DNA from 3 places in the Ruminococcus sp. J1101004sp1_RTP21198st1_B9_RTP21198_201120 genome. Region 2 is predicted to be linked to each of the others. Evidence: riboswitches for the same ligand, from Rfam matches in the RefSeq annotation. Region 2 holds a riboswitch; each other region holds the start of a gene.
The links. Region 2 has a riboswitch for cobalamin ahead of AB5618_RS02875 (DUF6783 domain-containing protein). Riboswitches for the same ligand answer to the same signal wherever they lie in the genome.
Positions count from the first base shown of each region.

Region 1 (6,330 bases), on a different contig from region 2:
TGCAATGGTCTGTATTTTCGGAGTTGGTCTTTATCTTAGTATCCGCACCAATTTTCTTCAGATTCGCAAATTCCCCTACGCAATCAAAACAACCCTTGGACGTATTTTCCGCAAACGCGACGCATCTGACGGTGCTATCACGCCTTTCCAGGCAGTGTGTACAGCACTTGCAGCCACGGTCGGTACTGGCAATATCGCCGGTGTAGCAGGTGCTATCGCGATCGGCGGTCCCGGAGCCATATTCTGGATGTGGGTTTCTGCACTGTTTGGCATGTGCACCAAATATGCTGAGGTTACTCTGGCTGTCCACTACCGCGAGATCAATGCCAACGGCGAACTGGTAGGCGGTCCTATGTATTACATCAAGAACGGTCTTAGCAAAAAATGGCACTGGCTAGCTTATCTGTTCGCAGCATTCGGCGTGCTCACTGTATTTGGTACCGGTAACGCTACACAGGTCAATACTATCACCACTGCCATCAATTCTGCATTGCTGAATTATAACGTGATCAGCGAAAGCGCCGTTTCTACTTCCAACCTGATCATCGGAATCATAATTGCCATTCTGATCGCAATGATCCTTCTTGGCGGAATCAAACGAATTGGCCATGTTACCGAAAAGCTGGTTCCATTTATGGCTCTGCTTTACATTCTTCTCGGACTGGGAGTTATCCTTCTGAACATTCAGAATGTACCAGCTGTATTCGCTTCTATTTTCAGAGGGGCATTTCAGCCCAGAGCTGTAACAGGCGGCATTGTTTTAAGTATGTTCACAAGTTTAAAAAAAGGTGTTTCCCGTGGTATCTTCTCTAACGAGGCTGGTCTTGGTACCGGATCCATTGCCCATGCGTGTGCAGATACCAAAAAGCCTGTAAAACAGGGTATGTTCGGTATTTTCGAAGTCTTTACAGATACCATCGTGATCTGTACACTGACTGCACTGGTTATCCTTTGCAGCGGCGTTGCTGTTGATTATGGAAAAGCAGCTGGCGCAGAGCTTACTATCCTTGGATTTACTTCTACATATGGAAGCTGGGTATCCATTTTTACAGCAGTTGCCATGTGCTGCTTCGCTTTTTCCACAGCAGTCGGATGGGGACTTTACGGTGCCCGCTGCATCGAGTTCCTGTTCTCTGAAAAAGTGATCAAACCTTTTATGGTTATTTATTCCCTGGTTGCCATCCTTGGCGCAACTGCCAACCTTGGACTGATGTGGAGCATTGCTGAGACATTTAACGGTCTTATGGCAATTCCCAATCTGATTGCTTTGTTCCTGCTTTCCGGTACAGTTGTGAAACTGACAAAAGAATATTTTGCCGGTGAGGGCAAAACAAAATAAATATAAAAAGGGACATCGCATGAACCGTTTTCGCTCATGTGATGTCCCTTTCAGATTATTGATCAATCCTTATTCTCTTCCTCGGCAGCTGCATCTGTAGTTGTATCAGCATCTTCGCTTTTCTCTTCCTCACCGATCTCAACTGCATTTTTTTCTTCCTCAGTCTGCTCCTGCACATCCGTAACGCTTACCTTATGGTCATACCATTTGCCCTTTTTACCAATGATTGCCAGGTCAAATTCTTCATCCAGCTTCTCTACTGGAACATTGAATCCATAAACCTCCTCTGTCATGCCATCGCTGTAAGTTACCTTATCAATAGTAGGCTGAATCAGTTCAGCACCGTCTTTCTGTGCATCCTCTGCTGTTCCAAGGAAAACATTCTCAATATTCTTGGAAACGAGAGTAATATGAACGGTCATTTTACCATCCTTTACAGTGAGGGTAGCTCTTCCGTTGCAAGCCTCATTTACATGGAACATACTGCTGTCTGTGTCAAACTCTACACCATAAACACCGTCTTCAAGTTCGCTGTCTACGGCATTCTCTGAACCATCTGTGGTTTCCTCTGCCTCAGCCTCTGTGGCTTCTGCAAATGCCGGGAATGCAGTTCCTGCTGTCATAGCGGAAATACTTACAGCTGTTAATAAAATAACTAATGAACGTTTCATAATAACTCTCCTTGCTTTTTCTTTATTTACGGTGCACTTGTGTGTGCCGTATTTGTTTTATTACTCAAACAGCTGCCCCACAGTGTAGGAGCAGCTGCTTTTGTTCTGTTGCAATAACAATTTATACCAAGATAATTATTTCGTGATGGAATCAATAGCTGCCTGAGTATGAGCTACATAAAGCTGCTCAACAGCGTCAATTCTTCCAAGACCTTCGATCTGGCAGTCAATCTCATCGAAATCTCCAGAAGCCTCGAACATGCTCTTCCAGGAGTCATCATCATCACCAGCCATATCATTGTTTGCATGGTCACCAGCAACAACCATAAGCGGACGAAGGATTACTTTCTTGAATCCGGCATCTTTTACTTTATTGATAACTTCATCACAAGCTGTATCCTCTGGCTCACCCTCTACAGTACCGATGAATGCGTTTGTAAATCCAAGGTTATCCATCTGTGTCTGCATCTGGTCATATGTAACGTTTGCTGTATGGGAAGTACCATGTCCCATGAATACAAATGCAGTTCCATCCTCTGCAGCTGCTTCCATGTTGTCATATCCAGCTTCTTTTACAGCTTCATCTGTGATTGCCTGAGCAACAGCAGCTTTGTCATCGTTGATAACGGTAGCGTCATCGCCAACCTCACCAAGCATTGGCTCAGCGATTGCTACAGATTCAAATTTATCTTTGTAAGCATCAATAGCTTCTACCATCTCATCGTACTCAGCACCATGCATAAGGTGTGTAGGCTGAACTACAAGATTCTTAACACCGTTTGCTACTGCACGGTCAAGTGCCTGCTGCATGTTGTCAATCTGCTCATCATCTCTTGCCTGTACATGGTTGATAATGATCTGAGCGGTAAATGCTCTTCTTACAGACCAATCCGGGAATGCTTCTGCAAGAGCATCCTCGATTCCCTTAATATCCTCTGCACGGCTGTCGTTAAAGGATGTACCAAAGCTTACTACAAGAAGCTCATTCTCACCGATCTCGTCCTGATTACGAGGATCATCCTTGGAAGCATCACCTGTATCACGTCCGAAATACTCTGGGCTTGCCTCTTCTCCCTCTACAAGCTCTTTCTGAGCATCTGTAAGGGCATCCCATGCTTCTTTAGCTTCCTTGCACTGCTTATCTGTATCATCTGTTCTCTCCTGAACATAAATAGCATCGATAAGTGCTGCTACTTTATCAGCCGCTTCCTTATCTGCATCTGCAGTGTCATCAGCTGCTTCTGCATCGTCTGTTGTCTCTGCATCATCAGCTTCTTCTGCACCGTCAGCTGCCTCAGCATCGTCTGTTGTCTCAGCATCATCAGCTGCTTCTGCATCGTCTGTTGTCTCCTCTGCCGCTTCCTCTGTCTCTGCAAATGCAACAGTTGCTGTTGCTGCTGTCATGCTTGCTGCCATAGAAGCTGCAAGAAGGATTGCTAATAAAGATTTTCTTTTCATTTCTTTTTCCTCTTTTTTTTGTATTTCCGGATAGAATCACGTATAAAGAATCCCATGGGAAATTTATCACCAATCTCCCATTGCATAAAAACAGCCGCATTTTCTGCGACTGCACACATTCTCATATACACACTTTTCTTCCAAAAAACATTCAGGAAATATTCATGTATCGTTATGAGAATACAGGTTCTGTGTACCGCAGACCTAAGATTCCACGCCAAGGCAGTTCTCCTGACTTCAGTCAACACTGCTCCCCCTTCCCGGTTTCCCAGTGGGCTCTGAAGCAATTCCCTTACACAGTGACGGCATCGTTCCGGACTCTCACCGGATTCTCTTTTGCGCATCATGTTCATGATGCAACCTTCGCGCTATAACCATTATACATATTCGACTCGGATATTTAATATGTACCATATTATTATATATTTTTTATGAACTTTTTATGTATTTTTTATGAACTAGAGTATGTTTGAAAAAGGCTTTCTGCAAGATGTGCGTCACAATTTGTAGAAGATTTCGTCCGGACGAGGGCGCCGTAGCGGGCTACGGCAACTGAATTCGGGCAAAAAATACCGCAAAGTGGGGCGTGCAGATTGCGGGAATAATTTTTCAAACAGATTACTATTCACTCCGTTCATAGCAACACGCTTCGCGATGCACAGAAATCATGCTTTCGCATGGTTTCGCGCCGCAATTCTCGGGTTTTCTGTGAATTACTTATTGACAAATACCCCGCCAGGGTATATATTGATTTCATCAAGTACATACCCCTAAGGGGTATATAAGGAAAGGAGTCCGCCTATGACAGCTGATCATAAATCCGAATCCTGCCGTAGCCACACCGCAGCCGATCCTGCAACTCTTTCCAGCCAGGAAACTACCAAGAAGGTCTGTTCCTGCTGTTGTACCAAGCACACCGATCGTTCCGAAGCAGAGCGCAGGAAGCTGGTAAACCGTCTAAAACGTATTGAAGGCCAGATAAGGGGGATTATAGGAATGCTGGAGAATGACGCTTACTGCAACGATATTCTTATTCAGTCAGCAGCTGTAAATGCCGCTGTGAATGCATTTAATAAGGAACTTCTCGCCAATCATATCCGAACCTGTGTGGCAAGAGATATCCGTGACGGTAAAGACGAAACCATTGATGAGCTGGTTGCAACTTTGCAGAAGCTAATGAAGTGAGATATCAGCGTATTCCGAATGTGTACCTGCCTGCGGAGGTACGAATGTGCGGAGCAGTCCGTCGGTATCGAAACACTGTAATCGAAGGAGGAATTTATTATGGAACAATACAACGTCACCGGCATGAGTTGTGCAGCCTGCAGCGCCCGTGTAGAAAAAGCGGTAAACAAGGTTCCGGGAGTTACTTCCTGCTCCGTGAGCCTGCTTACCAATTCCATGGGGGTAGAAGGAACCGCCTCAGCCTCTGCCATTGTCTCAGCTGTAGAAGAAGCCGGATACGGCTGCAGCCTGAAGGGGGCTTCCGGTCAGAAGGAATCCGTTTCCGATGCTGAAAAAGCCCTGGAAGATCATGAAACGCCACTTCTCAGGAAACGACTCATTGCATCAGTAGGTTTCCTTCTGGTGCTGATGTACTTTTCCATGGGACACATGATGTGGGGATGGCCGCTGCCAGCCTGGTTTGATGGCAACCATATCGCCATGGGACTTGTACAGCTGCTTCTTGCAGGAATCGTCATGGTCATCAATCAGAAATTTTTCATCAGTGGCTTCAGGAGTCTGTGGCACCGCTCTCCGAACATGGATACCCTGGTAGCTCTCGGCTCCATGGCCTCCTTTGTATGGAGTGTCTACGCCCTGTTCGCCATGACCAGAGCCCAGGTTGACGGCAATTCCGAACTTGTCATGCACTACATGATGGAATTCTATTTCGAATCTGCCGCTATGATCCTGACCCTGATCACCGTTGGAAAAATGCTGGAAGCCCGTTCCAAGGGCAAGACCACGGATGCCTTAAAAGGTCTTATGAAGCTTGCTCCCAAGACTGCCGTTGTCATCCGAAACGGCCAGGAAGCCACCGTTCCCATTGACCAGGTTGTAAAAGGTGACACCTTTGTTGTTCGCCCTGGTGAAAACATCCCGGTGGATGGTGTGATTATCGAAGGCTCCAGTGCAGTCAACGAATCTGCCCTTACAGGTGAGAGTATCCCTGTTGACAAAGCTGCCGGAGATCTTGTCTCCGCAGCCACAGTCAACCAGTCTGGTTTCATCAAATGTGAAGCTACCCGCGTTGGCGAAGACACCACCCTCTCCCAGATCATCAAAATGGTCAGTGATGCTGCAGCCACCAAAGCTCCTATTGCAAAAATCGCAGACCGTGTTTCCAGTGTTTTCGTACCTGCTGTTATCACCATTGCAATTATAACAACTATTGTCTGGCTGCTTACCGGTCATGAGGCTGGCTACGCCCTGGCAAGAGGAATTTCCGTTCTGGTCATCAGCTGCCCATGCGCCCTTGGTCTTGCCACTCCGGTTGCCATTATGGTTGGAAACGGAATGGGTGCCAAAAACGGTATCCTTTTCAAAACAGCCGTCTCCCTTGAGGAAGCCGGAAAGGTTCAGATCGTAGCCCTTGACAAAACCGGAACCATCACAAACGGTCAGCCGGAGGTTACTGACATTCTCCCTGCAGACGACGTATCTGAGAACGATCTTCTCACCCTTGCCTACGCCCTTGAAAAAAAGAGCGAGCACCCTCTTGCGAAAGCCATTCTGGAAAAAGCTGCAAGCCTTGGTCTTACAGCCCAGGAAGTCACAGAATTCCAGGCTCTTCCCGGCAATGGACTCTCTGCGAAGCTTGGTGCTTCCACGCTTATCGGCGGAAGCATGAAATACATC
Region 1 covers NZ_JBCOMI010000010.1:16,490-22,819, forward strand. Annotated here, with positions in the region: gene AB5618_RS08310 (sodium:alanine symporter family protein) at 1-1,339, shown strand, start outside; gene AB5618_RS08315 (hypothetical protein) at 1,402-2,010, opposite strand; gene AB5618_RS08320 (sirohydrochlorin cobaltochelatase) at 2,146-3,468, opposite strand; cobalamin riboswitch at 3,672-3,848, opposite strand; partial or broken gene AB5618_RS08325 (DUF6783 domain-containing protein) at 3,920-4,021, opposite strand; partial or broken gene AB5618_RS08330 (DUF6783 domain-containing protein) at 3,998-4,108, shown strand; gene AB5618_RS08335 (metal-sensing transcriptional repressor) at 4,270-4,653, shown strand; gene AB5618_RS08340 (heavy metal translocating P-type ATPase) at 4,753-6,330, shown strand, end outside.
Region 1: it holds a riboswitch for cobalamin, as region 2 does, so the genes downstream of both, AB5618_RS08320 (sirohydrochlorin cobaltochelatase) here and AB5618_RS02875 (DUF6783 domain-containing protein) in region 2, are expected to answer to the same signal.

Region 2 (6,330 bases):
GCATGGTTCCAGATGATGTTAAATGCAGATAACCTTGCAGACCTTCTTACAAGAGCTGAGTATACACAGCAGATGTATGAGCAGGACAGAGAGAGCCTTCAGAAATATGCAAGAACGATTGAGGAGGTTCAGAAGTTAGAAGATCAGTATGAGCAGGAGAAAGCTGATTTTGAGACTATGAAGGAAGAATATGAGGCTCAGCAGTCTAACCTTCAGTATCAGTTGGATGTAACCCGTGCGAACAGTGCTGATTGCGAGAACGAGATCGCATATGCACAGCAGCAGGCTACTGAGTATGCGAACCTTCTGGAACAGCAGCAGGCAGAAATTGAGCAGCTTGAGGCAGAACGCATTGCCGCAGAAGAAGAGGCAAGACGCCAGGCAGAGGCAGAGGCCGCAGCAGCTGCTGCTGCACAGGAAGCAGCTCAGAGCGGAGATAATTCCTCTGAAGATGTTCAGTATGATGAAGACGGAAATGTTGTAAGCGGTTCTTCTGATGGATCTTCTGATTATGAATATGATGAGTATGGTAATGTAATTGATACCGACAATACAGTTGATTACAATTCCGATGCAAGCAGCTCCGACAGTTCCTCAGATAGTTCTTCTGACAGTTCCTCAGCCAGCAGTTCTTCTGGTTCCGGATCTTCTGTCGTATCCTATGCAACACAGTTTGTTGGAAACCCATATGTATGGGGAGGAACAAGTCTTACCAGTGGCGCTGACTGCTCTGGCTTTGTGCAGAGTGTATACGCGAACTTTGGCGTAAGTCTTCCAAGAACATCTTATGAGCAGCAGAATGCCGGATATGAAGTATCCTATGCGGATGCTCAGCCAGGCGACCTGATCTGCTATGGCGGACATGTTGCAATCTATATGGGAAATGGACAGATCGTACATGCATCCAATGCCAGAGATGGCATCAAGGTCAGCGATAATGCTGCATACAGAACGATTACTTCTGTAAGACGTCTTGTGTAATCTGAATAAATGAATTTGTGAGCCCTTTCCGGAGATGAAAATCCGGAAGGGGCTTTTTTTTTCTGGAAATAATGTGGAAAAGCAAAGAAAAAAGAAGTATAGTAAGAATAAAAGTATTGTCTGAAAATCGTAACATAAATATTTTTATATAGCCAGATGAGAGGAAGAGAAAAATGCTGAATCATTATCAGATGAAGGAAATTCCATATTTAAGAATATTAGGAAGAACGAATGGCAGTCTGGAGCCTGTAACACTATTTTGGACCGCCTCTGGAATTGAACTGAATGTAAAAGCAACAGAAATATGGGTGAAAATCCGCTCCGATTATGATGCCTTTGAGCCATGGGTGGATGTGATCATAGATGGTGTATTGTCCCAACGGCTTATGGTAAATAAGGGAGAACAGGAAATCTGCCTTTTCCGTAATATGGAAATGGATAAGGTAAGAAATGTAAAGCTTCTTCGTGATACCCCTGCGTTTCCCACAGATGAAAAAACATTGCTTCAGCTGCTGGAGGTTGAAACTGACGGTGAGTTCTTACCTCTTGAAATACCAAAGCTCAGATTGGAAGTAATCGGGGACAGCATTACCTCTGGTGAGGGTGGCAGCGGTGCAGGAGAAGAAATGACATGGAATTCCTTTTGCTTTAATGCTGTGGATAATTATGCATATATGGCAGCAAAAGAACTGGGCGCGGTGTACAATTGCATCAGTCAGAGTGGCTGGGGTGTTTTCTGTTCCTGGGAAGGAAATGAGCAGCAGGCAATCCCGCTATATTATGAGCAGGTATGCGGTCTTTTGAATGGAGAAAGAAACAAACAACTGGGTGCTATGGAAAAATGGGATTTCCAGAAGTTTCAGCCTGATGTGATCGTGGTGAATCTGGGGACAAACGACGGCAGCGGCACGAAGAATATGGACAGGGTTGGAAAGGCTGTGGAAGACTTTTTGAGGAAACTGCGCATATGTAATCCGGAAAGCTATATTCTGTGGTGTTATGGAATGCTGGGAGATGGAATTTCTACGACGCTTGAGAAAGCGGTGGGGAATTATAAAAGAAAAACAGGGGATGAGCGCGTAGAATTTGTGAAGCTTCCGGATACACTGGAAGGAGAATTTGGATCAAGGCAGCACCCGGGGCACAGATCTCATGAAAAAACAGCGAAAATCCTGGCGGAGAAGATTCTGGAGAAAATGACGTTACTGGTCACGCTGTGACCAGTAACGCGCTTCGCGATGCACAGAAAGACGAACCTTCTTGTGACAAGCACAAGAAGTAGCGTTTGCTGCGCAAACTTAATTCTCGGGTTTTCTGTGAACTTTGTTCACAAAAAACACCTCGCGGAACGTTGCCAGTAAACAGTAACTCTGGTTGATAAAAAAATAACAAAAATTCTTTCAAAGGGTTGACAAAGACAGTGACCGGTGGTACTATGATGTCAGTATAATTCCATAGTGAACATATTAAGTGCTGACAGCTACAAGCTGGCAGAAAGAGGGAATCAGGTGAGAAACCTGAGCGATCCGGTCACTGTAACAGAGGAGCGAATCTCATAGTCCATTGTGCTTGCGCATGAGAAGGAGAGATGATGTGATGATCCTGGAGCCAGGAAACCTGCTTGGTATGGCGAGGTTAAACTTCCGATGAAAGTGTAACAACCAGTTTTGGGGAATCCGCAGCCCTGAGATGTTGTCCGCTTTTGTGAGTGGACATTTTTTATGGAATGATCGCCTGTTCAGAAGAATTATACAGATTAAATGGCAGGCGATACTACTTCGGATGAAACCGTTCCCTCCGCGTATATATGAACGGATCATATTCTACCCCGGAGTAGCATCGCTCCCTCTTAAATAATGATGATCCAGAAGCCGCATATGCGGTATTTTTTTTACACTTTTCCAGAGCATGCTTGAAGAATCATTCCCGCAATTTCCCGCAAATTGTGACGTACATCTTGCAGAAAAACTTTTTCAAACACTCTCTGGCCGTATTCTATTCCTGTAAGCGGGATTCTTTTTTAGCATTTGATTTTTGGGCATTACGAAATAGAATATAAAGAATATTTTGCTTTGAGTTGTATGAGATAAGGAGAGAAATATGGAGAAAAAATATTGGGAAGACAAAGAATACGCTTATTTCAGTCATAAAAAATGTGAGTATTTTCCCTGTCATAGAGGAGCTGATCCGGAGGACTTTAACTGTCTGTTCTGCTATTGCCCGCTTTATGCCCTTGGAGACAAATGCGGCGGAAATTTCAAATATAATGAGAAGGGATTTAAAGATTGTACGAATTGTCAGCTCCCTCATAAGAAGAAAAACTACGGTTATGTGACAGGAAAATATCAGGAACTTGCTGCGATGATGCAGAAAGTAAGAGAAGCAGATCATAAAAATGAAAATGAGTAATCAAAGAAATAAGTATAAAAAACTCTCCGGAATATATACGAAGTTAAGCTTACGTATTTATATTTCTCGGAGAGTTTTTGCGTAATGCAAAATTCCATTGGAATTCTGCAAGCTGGGTCCTTTTTATCGTATGCTTAACAGCATCTTTAATTTCGGAATCTGGTTGTTGAGAATCAGACCCTCTGGAAACATAGCATTATGAACGAAATCAGCGGCATAAGTGAAGTCTCCAATATGCTCTGTTCCATGACTGTCACTGGAAAGCACGATTGGAACCAGATACTTCCGGCAACAGGACAGAATCTGCGCGCAGTTGGCCTGTGTATCGCCCCGATATCCGTAAGGCGCCAGGGAAGCTTCGTTGATCTCAAGGAGAACACCGTTTTCACCGGCAGCCTTTACAACTGCGTCGTAATCTATGTCATACTGGGGATTATCAATGTGTCCCAGGATCTTTATAACCGGATTCTTCATTACGTTCAGAAAAGCAGCAGTATTTTCTTCCCTGGTCTTTGGCCGGAAATTCTGATAATGCATGCTGGCGATTGCGTAGTCCAGCTTATCAAGAAGCTCCTGTGGCAGATCTGTTTTTCCATCGGTATCCAGAATGTTCAGTTCAATTCCATATAATAATTCCACATCGAAACGCTTCCTGGGCGAATAGATCAGGCTTCGGAAATAAGAAGAAGTTCCGGCAGCTAGAGTGGCTGGTCCGTGGTCTGTGATTCCAAGAAGCTTCAGCCCTTTTTGAGAAGCAGCCTTTGCCATGTCGCTGATGGTGCAGGTTGTGCCGTGTCCGCTGGCAATGGAATGTGTGTGTATATCAGAAAGATACATAAAATCATCTCCTAGTCAAGATTACGTGAATATATGCAGCTGGTAATTTCACTATAAAAGTGTTTTGAAAAGCCATTTACAGTTAACTTTAGTATGCCAGAGGGCAAAAAACATGTCAATCATAAATAAGAAAAAACAGAGAAAACAAATAAAAACAACATTGCACTACAAGAAAAACCACATATAACATGCCAGGAAATGTTGCTTTTTGTTGACACTTGGAAAGCAGAAAGGTATAATCAAATCAGAAAATAAAACTCTTTATTCAGGAGGAGAAAATGGGATACACAGATAATATGTCTCCGGAAATGAAACAGAGAATCGTACAGGAGCTTGTACCAGGCAAGCAGATTTCCCTGGCACATATCATTGCCAATCCGGATAAGATTCTTTACACCAAGCTGGGTCTTGATCCGTCGCTGGACTACTCAAGAGCGGCCATTGGGATCATGACTGTAAGTCCGGCAGAAACTGCTATCATTATGGCAGATATTGCGATGAAATCATCTGGCATTGAACTGGGGTTTGTTGACCGTTTCAGCGGAAGCCTGATCATCACAGGTACTGTGTCGGAAGTAGAAGCTTCTACCAGCGCAATTATGGACTATGTGGGAAATAAACTGGGCTTTACTTTATGCCCCATTACAAGGACTTGACAGAATATGAAGAAACTTGTTCTGATCGGTCGCAGCGAGGCTGGAAAAACTACTTTGACCCAGGCCCTGCGTGGTGAAAAAATACATTATCATAAAACACAATATGTAAATAATTTTGATGTGATCGTAGATACGCCAGGAGAGTATGCCCAGACGAAAGGTCTGGGACACGCCCTGGCGTTGTATACATATGAATCAGATGTGGTAGGTCTGCTGGTATCTGCCACGGAACCTTATTGTCTTTTTCCACCTTGCATTACCTGTATGGCCAACCGTGAAGTAATTGGAATTGTTACCAAAATCCACAATCCGGATGCAAATGTAAAACTTGCCACGTCCTGGCTGGAGCTTGCCGGCTGTAAAAAAATCTTTTATGTAGACTCCAGGCAGCAGGAGGGCATTCCGGAGATTTTGGAATATCTCAGGGAAGATGGCGATGTAATGCCGTGGGAAAAAGATGCCTCTGATCCGGTGAATTAGAAAATACCTGCCAAATGGGGAAAAACAGTAAAACCACGAAAAACAACATAGCAACCCAGAAAAAAATCCACATAAAACAACATAAAACAACGGAAAAACCTTGACTTATAATGTGGAATGGTGTAAACTTACAACATAACCTAAAAAGTAACAGGCTAGCTATGCCTAGCCATGATAAGTTACCCGGTGCGGTACTATAACATACATAATCCACCGCACCTGAATGTGCTTAAGGAGGAAAAAAGCATGGTAAACGAATACGAAATCAAAAAACAGATTTGCGACATCGGAAGAAGAATCTATAACCGCAACATGGTTGCAGCAAATGATGGAAACATCTCTGTAAAACTGAATGACAATGAGTTCCTTTGCACACCTACTGGTGTATCCAAAGGCTTTATGACTCCAGAGTTCATCTGTAAAGTAGATGCAAAAGGAAATGTTCTTCAGGCTAACCCGGGATTCAAACCATCATCTGAGATCAAGATGCATATGAGAGTATATGAGAAGAGACCTGATGTAGGATCTGTTGTACATGCGCATCCAATTTATGCAACATCTTTTGCTATTGCTGGTATTCCGCTTACCCAGCCAATCATGCCAGAGGCAGTTATCGCTCTTGGATGTGTTCCGATTGCTGAGTATGGTACACCTTCTACAATGGAGATCCCGGATAACCTTGAGAAATATCTTCCATACTTCGATGCAGTTCTTCTTGAGAACCACGGAGCTCTTACCTGGAGCACAGACCTGAACGCTGCATACATGAAGATGGAGTCCGTAGAATTCTATGCACAGCTTCTGTATCAGAGCAAACTTCTTGGAGGTCCGAAGGAATTTGATAAAGAGAACATTAAGAAACTTTATGAGATCCGTCGTAAATTCGGTATGCCTGGAAAACATCCGGCAAGCCTTTGCCAGAACAAAGATGGCATGAACTGCCATAACTGCGGTGGAGCATGTCACA
Region 2 covers NZ_JBCOMI010000003.1:76,463-82,792, reverse strand. Annotated here, with positions in the region: gene AB5618_RS02885 (NlpC/P60 family protein) at 1-981, shown strand, start outside; gene AB5618_RS02880 (GDSL-type esterase/lipase family protein) at 1,155-2,201, shown strand; cobalamin riboswitch at 2,433-2,621, shown strand; gene AB5618_RS02875 (DUF6783 domain-containing protein) at 2,890-2,988, shown strand; gene AB5618_RS02870 (cysteine-rich small domain-containing protein) at 3,082-3,390, shown strand; gene AB5618_RS02865 (phosphatase) at 3,514-4,227, opposite strand; gene AB5618_RS02860 (BMC domain-containing protein) at 4,506-4,883, shown strand; gene AB5618_RS02855 (EutP/PduV family microcompartment system protein) at 4,890-5,363, shown strand; gene AB5618_RS02850 (class II aldolase/adducin family protein) at 5,610-6,330, shown strand, end outside.

Region 3 (6,330 bases), on a different contig from region 2:
ATTCTTGCCAATACTCGTGATGCACTTCTGCCAAAACTTATGCCCGGCGAGCTTGATGTCTCTGACATCGATCTTTAAGCCGCTAAATTCTTGTTTACCACGAAAAATGTAACGAAAAAAGGAGTGATTAACCTATGGCTGGCTTTTATACCGAAGCAGACTATGAAAATTCTGTTATAGAGCTATTTCAGAATATGGGGTATCGGCATGTCTATGCTCCTGATTTGGAGCGGGACTTCAAAAGCCCCCTGTATGAAGATAAATTAGACGAAACACTGCATCGTTTGAATCCGGATATGCCGGAGGACGCAATTCACGATGCTTTGTATAAGCTGAGAAATTTTGAAAATGCGGAAATTGTGCAGAAAAACGCTCTTTTTATGGATTACATTCAGCACGGTGTAGAAGTGCGTTATTTTGTCAAGGGTGAGGAACGCTCCGGCTTGGTATATCTTGTTGATTACAAGAATCCGGACAACAACTCCTTTATTGTGGCGAACCAGTGGACATTTATTGAGAACAGCACCAAACGCCCTGACGTACTGCTATTTTTGAATGGTATGCCGGTAGTCCTGGTGGAACTGAAATCTCCCTCTCGTGAGGAAACGGATGCATCCGAAGCATACACACAGATTCGCAACTATATGCATGAGATTCCTTCCATGTTTATTTATAACTGTATCTGTGTTATGAGTGACCTTATGACATCGAAAGCTGGTACAATCACTTCTGGCGAAGATCGCTTCATGGAATGGAAAACGAAGGACGGCGGCTATGAAAATACACAGTATGCTCAGTTCGATACATTTTTTGAGGGTATTTTTGAAAAAGAACGTTTACTGGATATTATCAAGAACTTTATCTGTTTCTCCAATGAAGGAACCAAACAGTTCAAGATATTAGCAGGTTATCACCAGTATTTTGCTGTCAATAAGGCAGTACTTTCCACGAAACACGCAACGGAGACGGACGGCAAGGGTGGTGTATTCTGGCATACACAAGGCAGCGGTAAATCGCTGTCGATGGTATTTTATGCTCATCGTCTTCAAGATGCTCTGGACAGTCCGACCATTGTAGTTATCACAGACCGTAACGACTTAGACGATCAACTATACGGACAGTTTGCCAAGTGTAAGGATTTTCTGCGTCAGGAGCCTGTTCATGCAGAAAGCCGAGCGCATTTGAAAGAACTTCTGGACGGTAGAAAAGCAAATGGTATTATTTTTACTACGATGCAAAAATTTGAGGAATCCTTTGATTGTCTTTCCGAACGCAGAAATATTGTGGTTATGGCAGATGAAGCTCACCGTGGACAGTACGGTCTAAAGGAAAAGGTCGATGCGAAAACAGGCGAAATTAAGATCGGTTCTGCCCGCATTATCCGAAATGCACTGCCGAATGCTACATTTATTGGCTTCACCGGAACGCCGATTTCTATGAAAGACCGCAACACTCGTGAAGTGTTCGGTGACTACATAGATATTTATGACATGACACAGGCGGTTGAGGATGGTGCTACCCGTCCGGTATATTATGAAAGCCGTGTTATCAAGCTGAAACTGGATGAGCAGACTTTGAAGCTCATTGACCAAGAATATGACATTATGGCAAAAAATGCTGATTCAGAGGTTATCGAAAGGAGCAAAAAAGAACTGGGGAAGATGGAAGCCATTCTTGGCAATGAGAAAACTATCAACTCCCTTGTGGACGATATTTTGAATCATTATGAAAATTATCGTGCGAATCTGCTCACAGGTAAGGCAATGATCGTAGCATACTCACGCCCTATTGCCATGAAGATATATGAGCGTATCTTGCAACTTCGTCCCGGATGGACGGATAAAGTTGCTGTTGTTATGACAGGTAGTAACAAAGATCCAGAAGAATGGAATAAAATCATCGGCAATAAACACCATAAGGATGAGCTGGCAAAGGAGTTTAAGGATAATGATAGTCCGCTGAAGATTGCCATTGTCGTGGATATGTGGCTTACAGGATTTGATGTGCCATCTCTTGCAACCATGTATGTGTACAAGCCGATGCAGGGGTATAATCTGATGCAGGCTATTGCCAGAGTAAACCGTGTATTTGGAGATAAGGAAGGCGGTCTGATTGTCGATTATGTTGGCATTGCTTCTGCATTGAAGCAGGCAATGAATGACTACACTACTCGCGATAGGAAGAATTACGGTGATACCGATGTTGCCAAGGTTGCATATCCGAAGTTCCTTGAGAAACTGTCTATCTGTCGGGATTTGTTCCACGGTTATGATTATTCCAAGTTTATGACAGGTACGGATTTGGAGCGTTCCAAGGCAATCAGCGGTGCGGTCAACTTTATTGTCGCTGTGAATAAAGAACAGGAACGAGAGAATTTCCTGAAAGAGGCATTGCTGCTCAGGCAAGCATTGTCGCTGTGTTCCTCTCTGGTAGAAAAAGAGCTGCGTGTGGAAGCGGCATTCTTTGAATCCGTTCGTGTGCTTGTTACAAGATTGATGAATCAGGGAGAGGGGAAGAAAATTTCTCTGCCAGAAATGAATGCTCGCATTAACGAGCTTCTGAAAGCCAGTGTTCAGAGCGAAGGCGTCATTAACCTTTTCTCAGATATAAATCAGGAATTTTCGCTCTTTGATCCAAAGTTCCTTGAGGAAATCTCTAAAATGAAGGAGAAAAACCTTGCTGTAGAGCTGTTAAAAAGGCTGATTGCGGAACAGGTGCAGATTTACCGTCATACAAATGTGGTAAAATCGCAGAAATTCAGTGAAATTATACAGCGTGCTATGAATACGTATTTGAATGGAATGTTGACCAATGAACAGGTTATTGAAGAATTGCTGAATCTGGCAAAACAGATTGCGACAGCTCATAAAGAGGGAGACAAGCTTGGACTGACTGCTGATGAACTGGCATTTTATGATGCGCTGACAAAGCCGGAGGCCATTAAGGATTTCTATGAAAACGAAGAACTGATTGCCATTACAAAGGAACTGGCAGATACACTGCGTAAGAACAGAACAATAGATTGGCAGAAACGGGATTCTGCCAGAGCGAAAATGCGTATGATGATTAAGCGGTTGCTCAAAAAGCATCGCTATCCGCCGGAAGGAATGGATGATGCAGTGCAGACCGTGATGACACAGTGTGAGCTATGGACAGATAATAATGATATGGAGAATTACGCTGAGAATAGCAAGGTGTATACCTATTCTCCGAAAACGGAATTGGGTATGGTTGCTGAAGACACGGCACCGTATGGGAAATAGATGTATAAGTAAGTAAGGGGATGCCTATATTATATTCAAAATCAAAAACATTGTTAAAGAAATATCTTTACTTTATTTAAGAGGCAAGTTATAATAGCAATGCTTAAAAGAATAAATGTGCCAAGTGCTGAAAAATATATAAAATTTATACTATTTTCAGAAGAGGGAATCAGGTGAGAATCCTGAACGATCCGGTCACTGTATTCAGTTATGCCACATTCATATCCATTGCATTTTTATGTGAGAAGGGAATGGGGATTTAAGCTGTAAGCCAGGAAACCTGCTTGGTTCATAGAAAGAAACTTCCGTGTAAAGTGCTGTCTTTCGTATCATGTTTTTTTGTGATGCCCGCTTTTCATGGAAGCGGACTTTTTTTCTTTTAAAAACAGAAATTCAAAAGAAAAAGTGAGGAGAAAAAGCATGAAAAACATGAAAACAGCAGCAGGAATGTTATGTCTGGCAGGAATTCTCAGCCTGGGAATGGGAACAACTGTATTTGCGGAGGATGGAGACAGCCATTATCCCGTAACGATCACAACCTACAATTACGAGAATGAGCCAGTTGAAATGACTTTTGAGAAAGCTCCGGAGAAAGTATTTGCCTATGCAAACTCTAACGTAGAAGAGCTTCTGGCACTTGGTCTCGGTGATAAGATCGTAGCAGCCTGCGGCCTGGACGGTGATGTGCGTGAGGATTTAAAAGATGAATTTGACAAGATTCAGTATATGGATACCAAGCCATCCAAAGAGGAAGTTGTTGCAATGGAGCCTGATTTTATTGCGGCATGGTATTCTTCTTTCAGTGATGACTGGCTTTCTGATGTAAGCTTCTGGCAGGAGAGAGATGTAAATACATACATGTCCCTGAACAGTTCTGCAAAGGGACCGGCTTCTGAGTTCCCACGTACAATTGAAGACGAATATGAGGATATCCTGAACCTTGGCAAGATCTTTGATTGCGAAGACAAGGCAGAGGAAATCGTTGATCAGATGAAGGGTGAGATTGATAAAGTAAAAGAGCATGTGGAAGGAACAGACCCGTTATCCGTAGCCGTTCTTGAGGATGAGGGAGATTCCTTCCGTGTATATGGAACAGAGACACTTGGCGGAAATATTCCGGAGACACTTGGTGCAGAGCTGAAGCTTGGTGCAGAGAACTCTGAAAACGTTGGTGCAGAGGATCTGATTGCAGCTGATCCGGATGTATTATTCATGATCAACTATGATGGATTTATGACAGCTGATGAGGCAATCGCTGATATTACAGATAACCCTGCATATGCGAGCCTTTCTGCAGTTAAGAACAACAAAGTATTCTCTGTAAACCTGAACGAGGTATACTGCAGCGGTGTCAGAACCTATGATGGAATTATGACATTTGCAAAAGCATTATATCCGGATCTGTACGAATAAAATGAAAAGAAAACCGGATTTTAAAAATGGAATTTTTCATGGAAAGCCGATCTATGTGCTGGCGGTGATATTACTGACTGTGCTTCTGGTGATATCCATTCTGACTGCAGTTACCATTGGTTCTGTAGATCTTTCTGTGAAAGATGTGTATAGTGTAATTTTGTATAAAGTGTTTGGAATCGGGGATCCGGAGGTTTATGGTGTAGGAGCCATGTCTGATATTGTGTGGTTTATCCGCCTTCCCCGTATTCTTCTTGCAACAGCCGTTGGCATGGGTCTGGCAGTTGCAGGTGTGGTAATGCAGGCCATTGTGAAAAATCCGATTGCAGATCCGTATATTCTGGGTATTTCCTCTGGTGCATCTCTTGGTGCAACAGTGGCAATCTTTCTTGGAGTTGGAGCCGTATTTGGCTCCAACTCTATTGGAATCTGCGCATTTATCGGAGCTTTCCTTATTTCTGTACTGGTACAGATCACTGCAAATATAGGAGGCCGGGCAAATTCGGTCCGACTTCTGCTTGCAGGTACAGCACTTGGAAGTGTGTGCAGTGCATTTTCAAACTTTGTTGTCTATATTGCGGGCGACAGAGATGGAATCCAGACAGTTACTTTCTGGCTGATGGGAAGTCTGGCAGGCGCGAAATGGGAAAATCTGGCTGTGATTATTCCCTGCGTTTTTATAGCAACCCTGTTTTTCTGCACCCAGAGCCGTATTCTCAATATGATGCTGCTTGGAGATGAGGTATCCATCACATTAGGAACTGACCTGCACAGATATCGTCAGGTGTATCTTGTAGTGACAGCACTGTTGATCGGTTTTGTGGTATATTCCGCAGGTATCATTGGATTTGTAGGACTCATTATTCCTCATGTGGTACGAATGTTCTTTGGAACCGATCACAAGAAAATGCTTCCACTGTCAGCACTTAGCGGTTCCATTTTCTTGATCTGGGCAGATGTTGCTTCCAGGATCATTATTCCCAAGAGTGAAGTCCCAATCGGAATCCTGGTATCCATGATCGGAGCACCTTGCTTTATTTATCTGCTGGTACGCAGATCTTATGGATTCGGAGGTGAGAAATCATGAAACTGACAGCTTCTGATATCCATGTGGAGCTTGGCGGAAATGAGATTCTTAAGGGAATTGACGCAGCCATAAAGGAAAAGGAATTTGTAGGAATTATAGGACCAAACGGAAGTGGAAAAAGTACATTGCTGAAATGTATTTACCGTGTACTTAAGCCAGATACCGGCGTGATCATGCTGGATGGAAAACCGCTGAACGAATATAAGGTAAAGGATTCTGCAAAAGCACTGGCAGTGGTGTCCCAGCACAATTACTATAATTTTGAATTTTCCGTACAGGAAATTGTAATGATGGGAAGGGCTCCTCATAAGAAAACCATGGAACGGGATAATGCCGAGGATTATAAGATCGTGGAAGAGTGTCTGGAAAAAGTGGGAATGCTTCCCTATCGGCACCGTGTTTTTTCCAGTCTGTCTGGCGGTGAGCAGCAGCGAATCATTCTGGCAAGAGCTCTGGCGCAGAAAACTGACTGTCTGATCTTGGATGAGCCTACCAACCATCTTGACATCAAATACCAGCTCCAGCTTCTGGATATTGTAAAAAGTCTTGGGGTCACTGTGATCGGTG
Region 3 covers NZ_JBCOMI010000017.1:69,660-75,989, forward strand. Annotated here, with positions in the region: gene AB5618_RS12845 (restriction endonuclease subunit S) at 1-78, shown strand, start outside; gene AB5618_RS12850 (type I restriction endonuclease subunit R) at 135-3,263, shown strand; cobalamin riboswitch at 3,369-3,566, shown strand; gene AB5618_RS12855 (ABC transporter substrate-binding protein) at 3,684-4,676, shown strand; gene AB5618_RS12860 (iron ABC transporter permease) at 4,678-5,763, shown strand; gene AB5618_RS12865 (ABC transporter ATP-binding protein) at 5,760-6,330, shown strand, end outside.
Region 3: it holds a riboswitch for cobalamin, as region 2 does, so the genes downstream of both, AB5618_RS12855 (ABC transporter substrate-binding protein) here and AB5618_RS02875 (DUF6783 domain-containing protein) in region 2, are expected to answer to the same signal.